Regions from separate parts of the Mesorhizobium sp. B1-1-8 genome, predicted to be linked through region 1. Evidence: predicted binding sites of a transcription regulator. Region 1 holds the regulator's gene; the other holds the start of a gene.
The links. The regulator LexA, encoded in region 1, represses DNA repair genes until DNA is damaged. The targets are predictions, from matches to a motif close to TGTTCNNNNTGTGTTCNG.
Positions count from the first base shown of each region.

Region 2: dinB (DNA polymerase IV) is a predicted target of LexA. The motif match lies at 2,448-2,465, and genes of this name have one in related genera.

Region 1 covers NZ_CP083956.1:3,586,242-3,590,436, reverse strand. Annotated here, with positions in the region: gene glp (gephyrin-like molybdotransferase Glp) at 1-951, shown strand, start outside; gene lexA (transcriptional repressor LexA) at 1,069-1,800, shown strand; gene FJ974_RS17400 (ComEC/Rec2 family competence protein) at 1,882-4,195, opposite strand, start outside.
Region 2 covers NZ_CP083956.1:4,446,986-4,451,180, forward strand. Annotated here, with positions in the region: gene FJ974_RS21800 (TadE/TadG family type IV pilus assembly protein) at 1-811, shown strand, start outside; gene FJ974_RS21805 (hypothetical protein) at 842-1,075, opposite strand; gene FJ974_RS21810 (polymerase) at 1,139-1,375, opposite strand; gene FJ974_RS21815 (hypothetical protein) at 1,455-1,673, shown strand; gene FJ974_RS21820 (cupin domain-containing protein) at 1,890-2,270, shown strand; gene dinB (DNA polymerase IV) at 2,551-3,807, shown strand; gene FJ974_RS21830 (DUF3616 domain-containing protein) at 3,934-4,195, shown strand, end outside.

The DNA of each region.
Region 1 (4,195 bases):
GTCGGCCGGGCGGAGGCGGTGCGCATCTTCACCGGCGCTCCCGTGCCGGAGGGCGCCGACACCATCGTCATCCAGGAGAATGTCCGCGATCTCGGCAATGGCCATGTCGAGGTGACCGAGCCGACGGCAAAAGACCGCAACATCCGCCGCCGCGGGCTGGATTTTTCGCAAGGCGACGTTCTGCTGGATAAGGGCCGCATACTCGATCCGGCAGCGCTATCGCTGGCCGCATCGGCCAACCATCCCACGCTGAACGTGGTGAGACGGCCGCTGGTCGCGATCGTCGCCACCGGCGACGAATTGCTGGCGCCGGGCAGTGAACCCGGGCCGGACCAGATCATCTCCTCCAATGCCTATGGCGTCGCAGCCGCCGCACAATCGGTCGGTGCCCGCGCTCTCGATCTCGGCATCGCCGCCGACCGCGAGCAGGATATAGCGGCGCTGGTCAAGAAAGCTGTCGCGGCAAAGGCCGACGTCATCGTCACGCTTGGTGGCGCCTCGGTCGGCGACCATGATCTGATCCACGACGTGCTGACCGGCGAAGGCATAAACCTCGACTTCTGGAAGATCGCCATGCGCCCCGGCAAACCTTTGATGTTTGGCCGGCTGGGCGATATCCGCTGCATCGGTCTGCCCGGCAATCCGGTGGCGAGCCTGGTCTGCTCGCAGCTGTTCCTGAAGCCGTTGCTGGCGCGACTCGGCGGCCGTAGTTTCCAGCAGGACATGCGCAGGGCGCGGCTGGCTGCTGCGATGCAGGCCAACGATCTGCGGCAGGATTATGTACGGGCCGTGGTACGCGAGGATGATCGCGCGCTGGTCGCGACGCCGTTCGGCATCCAGGATTCCTCGATGCTGAGAATGCTTGCCGACGCCAACGGCCTGATCGTGCGCGAGCCCTTCGCGCCGGCCGCGGAAGCTGGCGCCGAATGCAGCGTGCTGATGTTACGCTGAACAAAACGTCAACACATTCACTAAACTTTAAACGGTTGCCGAACACAACTGGAACAGATAGTGTTTGTTCTGGGTTTGTTTTTCTGATTCTGGTTTCAGAGACCCGTGGGGGCCGCCATGCTGACGCGCAAACAACATGAACTCTTGATGTTCATCCACGAACGGCTGAAGGAAAGCGGCATTCCGCCGTCTTTCGACGAGATGAAGGAAGCACTTGACCTTGCGTCGAAGTCGGGCATTCACCGCCTGATCACGGCGCTGGAAGAGCGTGGCTTCATTCGCCGGCTGCCGAACCGGGCTCGCGCGCTCGAAGTGCTGCGCCTGCCCGATTCGATCGCGCCCGGCCTCAACGCGGCGAGGAAGTTTTCGCCGAGCGTCATCCAAGGCGGACAGGGCAATATCGGCCGGCAGATCAAGCCCGCAGCGCCCTCGCGCACGCCCGCGCCCAGCAATGACGATGCGGTGCCGGCGGTGTCCATTCCGGTGATGGGCCGTATCGCCGCCGGTGTGCCGATCGACGCCATCCAGCATCAGACGCATTCGATCTCGGTGCCGCCGGACATGATCTCGGGCGGCGAGCATTATGCGCTCGAGGTCAAGGGCGACTCGATGATCGAGGCCGGCATCTTCGATGGCGACACCGTCATCATCCGCAACGCCGACACCGCCAGCCCCGGCGAGATCGTGGTGGCGCTGGTCGACGAGGAGGAAGCGACGCTGAAGCGCTTCCGCCGCAAGGGCGCCTCGATCGCGCTGGAAGCCGCCAACCCGGCCTATGAGACCCGCATCTTCGGGCCGGATCGCGTCAAGGTTCAGGGCAAGCTCGTCGGGCTGATCCGCCGCTATTGAGCAATTCCAGGAAAAGTGCGCAGCGGTTTTCCGTCCGGAATTGCGGGAAAACGAAACACCAGTAGCGGTTTGGACAAACCGCTACTGAGCTGGCTCAGACTTGGCTTCTGGTTTCTCGGGACGTTTATAGGGTGGCAGGCCCCTCGCCTCGCGTGAATATCGCCGCTGCTCATGCCAGGGGCGGTAAGGCTTTTCGACCGAGTAGCGGATCGTCGCTTGCGCCGTTGCCGATTGCGGGTCGAAGAAGACGGCGGCGCTGCCATCGCGCGCAAGCTGCCGTTTGGTGACGACGAGGACGCGCGGATCGCGGCAGGGATTGTAGGCCGTGACGTCGTTGATGACGATGAGATCGGCAAAGCCGCAGGCCGGGCGCGCGCTGTTACGGTCTTCGGCGAGCGCGACGATGGCGCCCGAAGGATGCCGGGCGATGCAGAGGTCGCCGGTGCAATAGAAAGGCGAGCCCGGCGGCAAGTCGACGGGGTCGGCGATGTCCAGCGCGCCCTTCGCGAACGTTTCGGGCGGCACAATTTCCTCGGCTTGCAGCGCGCGCTTCCAATTGTCGGTGGTGAATTCGTTCGAGCGTGCGCGGTTGATGGCGAGTTCGCCGCCGCCGATCGGCATCGCCACCAGATGCGCATCCTCGGAGATCAGGACGTCCGGCGTGCGAACGTGCGGGATCGCAAGCAGGCCAGCGAGCGCGAAAGGAATCGCGAACAGCCTGAGCCACGTGGTCGCCATCGTTGCGATGACGAGCGCGACCGTCGCCAGCAGCACCGACTGGATCGAGATCAGCCCGACGGCATCGACCGGCGAGCGCTCCGAAATCCACGCCGAGATCGCGACCATCGCCGTCAGGCCCTTTCCCATCACGTAGAGGAATGGGCCATCGAAGCCGAAAGGCATGGCCAGCGCGCTCAGGACGGCAAACGGCATGACGATCAGCGAGACGATCGGCATGACCGCAAGGTTCGCGACAACGCTGAGTGGCGACACCCGCTGGAAATGCCAGATGGCAAACAGCACCGTCGCGCTGCCGGCGATGAGCGACGTCAGGGCGGCGCCACCAATTCCAACCGCCAGCTTTCGCGACCAGAACCGGAGGAACGACAGCTTTGCCGGCGGTGCTGTTGTTTTACCGGCGCGATAGTCGGCAAAGCCGGCATAGGCGCCGACAAGGGCGGCCGTGGCGGCAAACGACATCTGGAAACTTGGACCGACCACCTCATGCGGCGACACCAGGATGACGGCAATCGCCGAGATCGCCAGATTGCGCATGGTCAGCGCCGCGCGATCGAAGAGCACTGCAACCAGCATCACCGCCAGCATGATAAAGCTTCGCTCGGCGGCGACCACGATGCCGGAGATGACGAGGTAGGCCGCGATCGACGCAAGCGCGATGGCCGCGGCGTATTTCTTGACCGGCCGGCGCGATGAGAAATCCGGAAACAGCGCGAAGGCGCCGCGCAGCAGAAGCATGATCGTGCCGGCCACCAGCGCCATGTGCAGGCCCGAGATCGAGATGATGTGATAGATGCCGGTGCGCCGCATCGACTCGTTGATCTCTTCGGGAATGCCGGCACGCACGCCGACAATCAATGCCGCTGCGATCTCGCCTTCGGAACCGCCGATGGTGCTCCTGATGTGATCGGCGATGTTCTCACGCGCATTCTCGATGGCCAAGCCGACGCTTGAACCGAAAGGCGAGTCGACCGTTGCCGCAATGAGCTTCGGATCGCCCATGAAAAATCCGCTGGCGCCGATGCCGGTGAAATAGCTGTCGAAGGAGAAATCATAGCTGTCGGGCCGCACCGGTCCGGTTGGCGGCAGAAGCTTGGCATAGCCGGTCAGAACCGATCCGGCCTTCATGTCGGGCGGAATGCGACGCGCCGAAACCCTGACCCGGTCAGGCGCGTAACGCAGCTTTGGATTGGCCGTCGAAATGAGATCGATGGTCAGCCTGACGCGGCCATTGGCTGTCGGCTCGGCGATAACGAGCCGGCCGGTCAGCCGCGTCTGGATCTCAGAGCCGAGCATCGGCGTCGCCGCCCGCCAGGTCTCGACCTTGGCGGCGAGAAAACCCAATGCGCAAAACAGCGCCGCCATGAAGATGAGATGCGTCGTCTGCCACGACCGCGAAACCGCCGCGCAGACAGCCAGCAGTGCAACCGCCGCGATGGGCCTGTAGAGATCCGGCTCGGTGCTCAGCGAAAAGTAATAGATGACACCGGCGGCGAGAAACACCGGAACCAGCAGGAAGGCAACGCCGCGGTCGAGCTCCGTGGTGGCGGCTACACCGATATTTCGGCGAAGCGCGGGAAGCGAGACACGGTGAAGCTCTCTGCGGAGCCGGACAATAGCTGCCGTTGGTGCGACCGCGCGGGACGCGCCGCCGTCG
Region 2 (4,195 bases), 860 kb from region 1:
CAAGCCCGGGGCGCAGGCGTGTGTGCTCGCGCTTGATCCGCACGTCGATGACGCGGTCGACCTGCAGGGCTCGACCAACGTCGCGATGAAGGGCTGCGTGATCGCCGCCAACTCGGACGCGGCCGACGCCGTCAACCGGGGCGGCTCGGCGATAGTCAGCGCCGGCTGCGTGTCGACGGTCGGCGGGACCTCGGGGATCATGCCGCCGAACGCCACACTTTCCTGCGGCGCGCCGCTCACCAACCAGTATGCGTCCTTCGATCCGCTGGCCAACATCACCCCGCCCGCCTATGGGCTCTGCCAGTCGATGCCCAACGGCAAGACCGTCACGCTCTCGCCCGGCACCTATTGCGACAAGACGTGGTCGGGAAAGATCACGCTCAATCCGGGCATCTACGTCCTGCGCAACGTCACCATAAAGCCTGGCGGCAACGGCAGCCTGGCAGGCCCGGGCGTGACGATCTTTCTGATGGAAAACTCGCAGCTTTACGTCAACGCCAATGAGACGGTGAACCTCTCGCCCACGACCAGCGGCCCCTATGCTGGCATCACCATCTTCCAGGACCGCGGCAACACGCAAGCGCTGACGCTGAACGGCGGATCCGGCTCCATGGTGAGCGGCTTCATCTACGCCCCCGACGCGGCCATCACCTATGCCGGCAACTCGGATATGAACGCGCAAGGCAGTTGCCTGCGGCTGGTCGGCAAAACAGTGAAGATGACGGGAAACTCGGCCGTGAAGGCGGATTGTACGGCCGAACTCGGCAATCGCGAGATGTATGCCGGCAGGATGATAACCCTGGTGAAGTAGCGCCAAATCTCCCTAGAGGGAGACCGTAACTCACCCCACGATATCCGCGCCCGGCTGCTCGTCGAAGAGCACTGCGCAGCCGCGCTCCAGCGCCACCTGACTCAGCGCGTTCGCTGCCGCTTCATCCGACGAGACGAAATCGCCCGTCAGCACGCGCAATTCCTCCACGGCCTGGGACATGGAGATGAGCCGGCCCGCGGCGCGGTCGCTCGCGCAGGCGTCGACGATGCAGAGAAGATCAATGAGTTCGAAGCTGCTATCCATGGCGGCCTCCGCCCGAAGCATCCCTTCGATCATTCAACGGCGCGACCGGCATGCGGGTTCCGCTCACGATTGCGGCCTCGGCGGGGCGAGCTTGAGATCGAACCGGGGTGGCAGGCAGGGCTCGAAGCAGATCCTGCGCACGGATCCAGTTGTGGCGGGATCGACCGGAAGGAGGATGACCATCTGCGCGCGGCCATGGTCCGGCCAGAGCGGCCTTCCGAAAACGAGGAAGATGCCGCCGACCAATCCTGCCAGGAGCAGGAAGGCAAACGCGTTCGCGATCATCTCGCCAGGTTGCATGCGAAACTCCTAGAGCCGGATGATTTCAGGTCGAATCGACCTGAAATCTGAATCCGTCTCTAAATCGAAGAGATGGAGCATGATGTCGTCCGAAAACCGCTTCACACTTTTCGGCATCATGCTCCAGGAGCGCCCGCCACATCGCAGGAAATGGCGGGCACCCGATGCAACCGCCGATGAAGGGACTTTGCTCGACGGCCTGTTAGCCAATGTTTTGCGAGAACCCTGGTTTCTTGAAAATCCGGCTTTCAGGCCTCTGCGCCGCGACGGTGAGACTTCAGTCCTACCGAAGCCATAGACCGTGGCCCGGCGACGGCGACTGACCGCAACCAACTGCCCGGAACCTCGTTGATCAACCGGCTACTCCAACTTGCCCGCGCTTCGGCGCGGGTTTTTCTTTGCCGTTTCGGCAGCGGCGTTACATTAGCAATTTCTTACAAATTGGCGTATGACTCCGATGGCGGTCGCCGACGATCGCGGCGTCGGGCACCGTGCGGAAACATGGGAGGATGGCATGGCCGAAGCTGCAATGAACGTCACGAAACTGGAAGCCAAATCGCATGACAATCCAGACGAGGTGCGCTCGCCCGCCAAGACGCGCGTCGAGGTGGTGCGGCTGCCGGGCTACACGCTTGGGCGGATGAACATGGAACCGGGCTGGCGATGGTCCGAATGCGTGAAGCCGGTGGTCAAGACCGACAGCTGCCAGGTCTCGCATGTCGGCTATGTCGTGTCCGGCACAATCACCGTCAAAATGAATGACGGAACACAAAGGACCTTCAGTCAGGGCATGTCCTACACGATCCCGCCCGGCCACGACGCCTGGGTGGAAGGCAAGGCACCGTTCCAGTGCATCGAAGTGCTCAGCGCCGAGCAATACGCCAAGCCGGCATAGGCCAGTCGCGGCTGATGGCGGCTGTAAGTTGCACCGGCCAAGGTCGACCAGGGCGAGCCTCACCTTGATCCTCTTCGCAGGTGCAACCGCGGCCCCATTCGATTGAATGAAGCGGCTCATTCGTTTGCATGATGACACTGAAAACGGCTCAATGTGGCCTTGACACCAGACTGCTTTTGTTCTCACTCTGTTCCCTAAATCCGCCCGTTCCAACAGAGAAATCTAATGCTGCAACGCGGCAGGGCAGACCGGATGGAGACGGGAGCGCGGGATGCTCGGGATGAACGCCGCTTCGAATGCCGCGACCATCCTGCATGCCGATCTCGACGCCTTCTATGCCTCGGTCGAGCAGCTGCTCGACCCGTCGCTGCGCGGCAAGCCGATCGCCGTCGGCGGCGGCGTCGTGCTGGCCGCTTCCTATGAAGCGAAAGTCTTCGGTGTGCGCGGCGGCATGCCCGGCCGCAAGGCGCGCGAGCTTTGCCCAGGGCTGATCTTCGTCGGCGGCCATTTCGGCGACTATCAGCGGCTTGGCGATGCGGCGATCAAAGTGCTCGACGATTTCACCCCGCTGGTCGAGCGCATCTCGATCGACGAGGCTTTTGCCGATGTCGCCGGCTGCACGCATCTGTTTGGACCGCCGGAGCAGATCGCAAGAACCATCCGGACCCGCGTCAAGGCCGAGCTTGGCCTGCCGATCTCGATCGGTGTGGCGCGGACAAAACATCTGGCCAAGATCGCCTCGCAGGTGGCGAAACCAGACGGGCTGGTGGTGGTCGAGCCCGGCACCGAGCTCGATTTCCTGCACGATTTGCCGGTGTCGCTGATGTGGGGCGTTGGCCCGGCGACCAAGGCGAGGCTGGCCGAGATCGGCGTCGAGACAATCGGTCAATTGGCGCGCACGCATAGCGGCGCGCTGGAGCGGCTGATCGGCCATGCCGCCGGGCAGAAGCTGGCCGCGCTCGCCTGGAACCGCGACCCGCGCCGGCTGGAGACGCATCGCCGCGCGCATTCGGCCGGCGCGCAGTCGGCACTTGGCCGCAAGCCCGCGCTGGCGCGCGTCTTCGTGCCGACGCTCTTGCATCTCGCCGACCGGGTGGCGAGCCGTCTGCGCGCCAAGGCGCGGCCCGGCCGCACGGTGACGGTGCGGGTGCGCTTCGCCGACATGCGCGCGGTCTCCCGTGCGATCACGCTGGAGCAGCCGATCCAGGCCACGACGATGCTGGCCGAGATCGCCGGGGAGCTGGTGCGCGGCGTGCTCGCCGCACATCCGGGCGAGCGGGAAATCTCGCTGCTGGCGATCTCCGTTTCGCATCTGGAAGAACACGCCGAGCTGCAGCTCGAACTGCCGCTCGGGCTCGCCGACGAGAAGCTGAAGCCCGGCAGCCGCAAAGGCCTCGCCCGCGTCGGCGCCGACCGCGCCATCGACAAGATCCGCCAGCGTTTTGGGAAGCAGGCCGTCGGCTACGGCACGGTGGCGCTGGAAGCAGCGCGCTCAGTGCCGGATGCGTTCAGAGAGCTGGCGGAAAAGGAGCTGTGAGGCGGCCATTCTGCCCCTCAGAGGAAGAGATTGGTGATGTTCCGCGATTCCACCGCTTGCCAGAGTGGCCGCGCTGCGCTGGATTGCGCGGCGGAGCAGCCGCGGCTCAAGCGATCGGAGCGACCCATGGCCAGTGAGACGGTTTCGGCGATGCGGCTCAACCGGCTGCGCGAGATCGTCTTCGACTATGCGGGGGCGCGCGGCCTCGGCGACGTCATTTCGAACATGTCGGGCATCGCCATCGACCGCGAATTCGCCTGGACCGTCTCCGACGAAGGCCGGACCTTCGAATGCCTGGCCATCACCGGCGCCAACTTTGTGCTCGATGCGCAATATAGGCTGGACGATTTCTTCCCCGGCCTGCCGGCCGGCAACGAGGCCGACCTGG